Linked DNA regions of Prolixibacter sp. NT017. The protein of the gene in region 1 interacts with the protein of each later gene in a pairwise test. Links are inferred from orthologs where the notes say so. Each region holds a gene or a part of one and is shown on either strand. Other genes may lie near its edges. The genes, in order: GJU87_RS06005 and GJU87_RS00905.

Evidence for each region.
Region 2: the proteins of GJU87_RS06005 (region 1) and GJU87_RS00905 interact in binary tests that used the Escherichia coli proteins (3 or more experiments, as listed by UniProt). The link is inferred for Prolixibacter sp. NT017 from one-to-one orthologs.

What each region holds. Positions count from the first base shown.
Region 1 is NZ_BLAV01000001.1:1,468,250-1,471,854, reverse strand. What follows is about bases 86-3,360. They hold GJU87_RS06005 (2-oxoglutarate dehydrogenase E1 component), read left to right. Parts: upstream 86-445; coding sequence 446-3,160; downstream 3,161-3,360. Other genes in these bases: odhB (2-oxoglutarate dehydrogenase complex dihydrolipoyllysine-residue succinyltransferase), read left to right, coding at 3,203-3,360; GJU87_RS06010 (PD-(D/E)XK nuclease family protein), read right to left, coding at 86-241. Also shown: more of GJU87_RS06010, read right to left, coding at 1-85; more of odhB, read left to right, coding at 3,361-3,605. UniProt on the Escherichia coli protein: E1 component of the 2-oxoglutarate dehydrogenase (OGDH) complex which catalyzes the decarboxylation of 2-oxoglutarate, the first step in the conversion of 2-oxoglutarate to succinyl-CoA and CO(2).
Region 2 is NZ_BLAV01000001.1:237,986-241,186, reverse strand. The notes cover bases 27-2,897. They hold GJU87_RS00905 (ABC-F family ATP-binding cassette domain-containing protein), read right to left. Parts: upstream 2,503-2,897; coding sequence 550-2,502; downstream 27-549. Other genes in these bases: rlmD (23S rRNA (uracil(1939)-C(5))-methyltransferase RlmD), read left to right, coding at 2,706-2,897; rlmB (23S rRNA (guanosine(2251)-2'-O)-methyltransferase RlmB), read right to left, coding at 27-574. In the rest of the region: more of rlmB, read right to left, coding at 1-26; more of rlmD, read left to right, coding at 2,898-3,201. UniProt on the Escherichia coli protein: Genetic data indicate it may be involved in ribosome assembly or function.

The DNA.
Region 1 (3,605 bases):
TTTCATACAGATGAAACACGAGTGTAAGCGGATCGGCCACGTACCAATCGGTCTGACTGGCGAAGAAATCGCTGATGGTAACAATCTCCGGACTGAAAATCGGTTCGGAGACCAATCTATTCAGATAACTATTGAAAAAAATACCGGCTCTCCGGTTTGGAAAAATGATTGTTTGCTCCGAAATTTTGTCTCCGTAAACCTCATATAAATGGGCAGCCAAACGCGCTAAAAATCCCTGCATAAAATTTTTATCAATTAATTCAGAACTATTTAAATCTTTATTGGTTTTCACTGGGAAAATAAGATGTGGAAGTGTAAAGTTGATACTTTTTTATCAATCCTCACACCTTCCTTAAAAATCATCAACGAAAGTTTAAAATTTTACTGAACATATGTCGGTACATCTTTGTATTATTTTTATCATCAACTTATGAATAACACTAACATGGACAAATTCTCACAGGTTGGCAACCAAGAGATTGGGGCGATAGAGGACCTATACAAAGCGTACCTTGAAGATCCGGAGAATGTGGATGCAAGCTGGAAAGCATTTTTCAAAGGTTTCGAATTCGCCCGGCAATCTTGGGCAGAAGCCGAAACACCTGAGGATTGCAAACACCTGGACAAAGAGTTTAAGATTCTGAACCTTATTCACAATTACCGACAACGAGGACACCTGTTTACCCGAACCAACCCTGTACGGACACGCCGGACTTACTCACCAACATTAGATATTGAAAATTTTGGGTTAAGTGAAGCTGATCTGGACATTGTTTTCCAGGCGGGAAATGAAATTGGCATTGGGCCGGCATCGCTGCGTGATATTGTAGCGCATCTCGAAACAACGTACTGTGAATCAATCGGTGTGGAGTACCTTTTTATGCGAAAACCAGAAGTGGTTAAGTGGCTTCGCGAACGCATGGAAGGGACCAAAAATCAGCAGGAGTTTACCGACGAGAACCGGAAACACATTTTCTACCACCTAAAACTGGCAGTTGGTTTCGAGAACTTCATTCACAAAAAGTTTGTCGGTCAGAAGCGCTTCTCTCTCGAGGGAACCGAAACTCTGATTCCGGCCATGGACGCCATCATCGAGCGCGGCGCAGAGCTGGGAATCGAGGAGTTTGTGATTGGAATGTCGCACCGCGGCCGGTTAAACGTGCTGGCCAATATCGTTGAAAAACCTTACAAGAATATCTTCAAGGAATTTTACGGGACCGAATTCGAAGAAGGAATTGCCCTTGGTGATGTGAAATATCACCTGGGTTACGAAAACGAAGTTACCACTGACCAGGGGCATAAAGTGAAGTTAAATCTTCTTCCCAACCCATCGCATCTGGAAGCGGTGGCACCATTGGTCGAAGGCGTTGCCAGAGCTAAGCTGGATCATGAATATGGTAAAGACTTCAAAAAACTGGCTCCGATTGTCATCCACGGTGATGCCGCGATTGCCGGTCAGGGAGTCGTTTACGAAACGGTACAGATGTCACAGCTTAAAGGCTACAAGACCGGAGGTACCATTCACATGGTACTCAACAACCAGGTTGGTTTTACTACCAACTACCTCGATGCCCGTTCAAGCACATACAGCACCGACGTAGCCAAGGTTACCCGTTCTCCGGTATTCCATGTTAACGGCGATGATGTGGAAGCCCTCATCTTTACCATTAAGCTCGCCATGGAGTTCCGGCAGCAATTTGAATCCGATATTTTCATCGATATACTTTCCTACCGGAAGTACGGACACAACGAAGGTGACGAACCACGTTTTACACAGCCTACACTGTACAAAGCCATTGCCAGTCATCCCAATCCACGTGATCTCTACGCTGAAAAACTGATACAGAAAGGTATCATGACCAAAGAAGAGATCAAGAAGGAAATTGATGATTTCAACCAGGCGCTGGAGGTAAAGTACGAAGAGAGTCAGCACATACAAAAACTTCGTATCGAGCGATTCCTGCTCGATGAATACAAGAATTACCGTTTACCGGAACCGTCCGAATCGGATCACGATACCGACACCGGTTACGATATTGACCAACTGAAGGCGGTTGCCGAAAAGATGAATACCCTTCCGGACGACAAGAGCTTTTTCAGAAAAATTATCAAACTTCTCAACGACCGGAAGAAAGCAGCATCCGAAAACCGGCTCGACTGGGCCATGGGTGAATTGCTCGCCTACGCAGCATTGTTGTTGGAAGGTCATCCCGTTCGCATGGGCGGACAAGACAGCGAACGCGGTACATTTGCCCATCGGCACGCAGCTCTGGTGATGGAAGCAACCGACGAAAAATACTTCCCACTCAAACACATTGGTGAAAATCAGGCTCCATTCCATATTTACAATTCCCCGCTAAACGAATATGCAGCGATGGGATTCGAATATGGCTATGCTCTCGCCTGTCCAAAAGGATTAACCATTTGGGAAGCGCAATTTGGTGATTTCAGCAACGTAGCACAAGTAATCATCGACCAATACATCAGCTCTGCCGGTGAAAAATGGGGAATGATGAATGGTTTGGTACTCATGTTACCACACGGTTACGAAGGTCAGGGCCCGGAACACTCCAGCGGTCGTATTGAGCGTATGCTAGCGCAGGCTGCCGGTAATAACATGCAGGTGATGGTCCCAACCACTCCTGCCAGTTTATTCCATATGTTACGACGCCATGTCAAGTGGGATTTCCGTATACCAATGGTAATTTTCACGCCGAAAAGCCTGTTACGTCATCCCAAAGTCATATCTTCTTTCGAAGATTTGGCAAACGGAAGATTCCAGCCGCTTATCCCGGATGATACGGTTAAACCCGGAAAAGCTTCCAAGCTGGTATTTACTTCCGGAAAGATTTATTACGAGTTGCTGGAACGACGGGAAGAACTGAAGAAAAATGATGTGGCGATTATCCGCATCGAACAACTGTACCCGTTTCCGGCCGAAGCCGTCAGGAGTATCATCTATGAAAATAAAAATGCCAAAGGCAAACTTTGGGTTCAGGATGAACCTGAAAACATGGGAGCCTGGCCATACATTGCCCGCAAATATCCGGGCCTGAATCTTGACGTGATTTCCCGGCCCGAGAGTGCCAGTCCGGCCGGCGGATTGATGGAACAACATAAACGACGCCTCGAACGAATCCTGGAAGCCGTTTTTAAATAAAACCCCAAAACAATCACAATTCATCAAAAAAGTACCAAAAAGATGATCATCGAAATAAAAGTACCGAGTCCGGGTGAATCCATCACCGAAGTGGAAATAGGAAGTTGGCTTGTTTCTGACGGTGATATAGTTGAGAAGGACCAGGAAATAGCAGAGATTGAATCAGATAAAGCCACCCTATCTCTCATTGCAAGCGAAGCGGGAGCAGTGAATATTAAAGCAGAGGAGGGCGATTCCATCGAAGTCGGCGCCGTTGCTTGTACCATCGATACGGACAAAGCGGGAGAAGCTCCGGCTAAGCCAAAAGAAGAACCTAAGGCTGAGGAGAAGAAAGAAGCTCCTGTAAAGGAAAAGAAACCCGAAGCAGAAACGAAGAAACCGGAACCACCCAAAACTGAGAAAAAGTCTGAAACGCCGAAGTCTTCCGGAGACGATGTATCTCATG
Region 2 (3,201 bases), 1.2 Mb from region 1 along the record:
TTTCGGTCGCAGCCAGAATGCGTAAACCGCTTTCCTGAAGAAACACAATGGTTTCACGCAGACTTTTCACCCGGCAAACCGGAATCATATTCAAAGCACCGGCCGATGTTTTCAGCGCATCGGCATTTACCTGCGCCGCGCCTTTTTCAGGAACAACAATGGCATGAGCTCCGGCCACCTCAGCCGAGCGAGCAATGGCTCCAAAATTCCGAACATCTGAAATTTTATCGAGTACCAATAGCAGCGGAACTTCGCCTTTTTCGTAGATTCCGGGAATAATATTTTCGAGCTTCTGATAAGTAATCGGCGAAAGGAATGCCAAAACTCCCTGATGGTTCTTCCGGGTAATACGATCAATCCGTTCAACCGGAACGTTCTGAACCGGAATATCCATCTCCCGGACCAGAGAGAACAACTCACGTGATAACTCGTTGGAGAGTCCCTTTCTTACCAGGATTTTCTCAATTTCTTTGCCTGATTTAATCGCTTCGATAACAGCGCGTGTGCCAAACACGTAAGTGCTTTTATCGATTGGGGCACGATGATGTCTTACCACGTTTTTTTTGCGTTCCATTCTTCCAGTTCTTCTGTTGTTTTCTCCCAGTTTTCCATCTCTTTATCCAGATCTTCCTTTTTCCGGGAATAAGTTGAGAGCAATTGCTCCATATCTTCATTATCAGGATTAGCTAACCGCCCGTCCATCTCTTCAATCTCGGTTTCCAGCGAAGTAATTTTCGACTCTGCTTCGCTTAGTTGTTTTTCCAGACGCGAAATGGTCCGATTTACTTCTTTCCGTTCCTCGTAACTAAGTTCGGGACCATCATTTTTCGGTTCTTCTTTTTCAACGACCGGCTGTGCAGGCTGATTGTTCTTCCTCTCTAATTCTTTCAGCGAATCCATCTTCTTCCGACGGAGGAATTCATAAATACCGCCAAGATGCTGCTTCACTTTCTTATCACGAAACTCGTAAACCACATCCACCAGACCATCTAGAAATTCACGGTCATGCGAAACGAGTAACAAGGTTCCATCGTAATCCTGAAGCGCTTGTTTCAGGATATCTTTCGAGTGCATATCCAGGTGGTTCGTCGGCTCATCGAGTACCAGGAAGTTCACCGGTTCCAGCAACAAACGAATCATCGCTAAGCGAGAGCGTTCACCACCGGAAAGCACCTTCACTTTCTTATCGACATCTTCGCCGCTGAACATGAAGGCGCCTAGAATATCCCGGATTTTCGTCCGGACATCACCAACAGCAATCCGGTCGATGATATCGAATGCCGTAGCACTCTCATCCAGCAAAGAAGCCTGGTTCTGGGCAAAATATCCGATTTTCACATTATGTCCCAACTTGGCATGACCGGTAAACTCCAGTTCCTGCATGATGATCCGCGCCAGCGTGGTTTTCCCTTCGCCGTTTTTCCCGACAAAGGCCACGCGGTTCCCCCGCTCGATGGTCAAATCAACATCTTTCAACACCAGGTTATCACCGTAACTTTTGCTCATCTGCTTTGCCTCGAAAACCACGGTACCGGAACGAGGCGACGGCGGAAACTTAATATTCAGCGAACGAACATCCTCTTCGTCGATTTCGATGCGGTCGATCTTTTCCAGCTGCTTGATGCGTGACTGCACCTGGACCGCTTTGGTTGCCTTGTAGCGAAAACGCTCGATAAAGTCTTCTGTGTCCTGAATCATTTTTTGCTGATTGCGGTAAGCGGCCATCTGCTGTTCGCGGCGCTCTTTGCGCAACTCAACATATTTCGAGTAACTGACTTTGTAATCGTACACATTTCCCAGCGAGATTTCCACCGTCCGGTTGGTCACATTATCGAGAAATGCGCGGTCGTGTGAAACCAACACAACTGCACCGGCGTAATCTTTCAGGAAATTCTCCAGCCATTGAATCGATTCGATATCCAGGTGGTTCGTCGGCTCATCGAGCAGAAAGACATTCGGCTTAGCCAGCAAAATCTTAGCAAGTTCGATACGCATTCGCCAACCTCCGGAAAACTCCGTAGTTTGTCGATTGAAATCCGAACGTTTAAATCCGAGACCAACCAGCGTTTGCTCAATATCGGCATGAAAATTACCACCTCCCAGCAGTTGAAAACGGTCATTCGCTTCGGTAACTTCCTCGATGATTTTGTGGTACCCCTCCGACTCATAATCTTCGCGGGTAGCCAACTGATGATTCAGATGCTCGATACGTTTTTCCAGTCCTACGATTTCATCGAAGGCCGTAACCGCTTCTTCCATCACCGTTTTTCCATCGGCTGTCACCATGTGCTGCGGTAAATAGCCAATGCGAAAATCTCCCGGTTTTACCACCCTGCCGGAGCTGGGTTGCATTTGCCCGGAGAAAATTTTCAGCAGTGTCGATTTACCGGCACCATTTCGTCCAACCAGACCAATCCGGTCCCGCGGATTCACGACAAAACTTATCTGCTTGAATAATTCAAATCCACCAAATTCGAGGTGTAGATCTTCGACTGAAATCATAAAAACACTGCTTCTTCTAAAATTGGGACAAAGATAACAGAATTTACAGGGCTCCCATTGGTTGGTTCGGATTATCAACCACGGTTTTTGTTCTCTCCCTGCAAGAAATTACCCACTCAAAATCAAACCTTTTGGTCGATTACAATAAGCGCTCACAGTACCCGATGAATTTATATCTTTGGGAAAATTTAAAACCGAAGATTTTGGGCAGAAGAAGAAAGCCGTTACCGCTTTACGAAAAGGTAACCATTGCGGATGTAGGAGCTGAAGGAAAAGCAATTGCGAAAGTGGATGATGTGGTTATTTTTACCACGCATGTAGTTCCCGGCGACGTGGTCGATTTGCAGGTATTCAAAAAGAAGCGCCGTTTCATGGAAGCGCGGGTGGTCAATATTCACGAATATTCCGACGAACGCACCGAAGCTTTTTGCCAGCATTTTGGCACCTGTGGCGGCTGTAAATGGCAATTCTTACCATACGACAAACAACTTTTCTATAAAGAAAAACAAGTCACCGATCAGCTGAGGCGTATCGGACATGTTGAATTACCTGAAATTACACCCATCAAAGGCTCGGAAAAAACCACTTTCTACCGGAACAAGCTGGAATTTACCTTCTCGAACAAACGCTGGCTTACGCAGGAAGAAGTTGATACGGAAAAGACTTTTGAAAACATGAATGCGCTGGGATTTCATATTC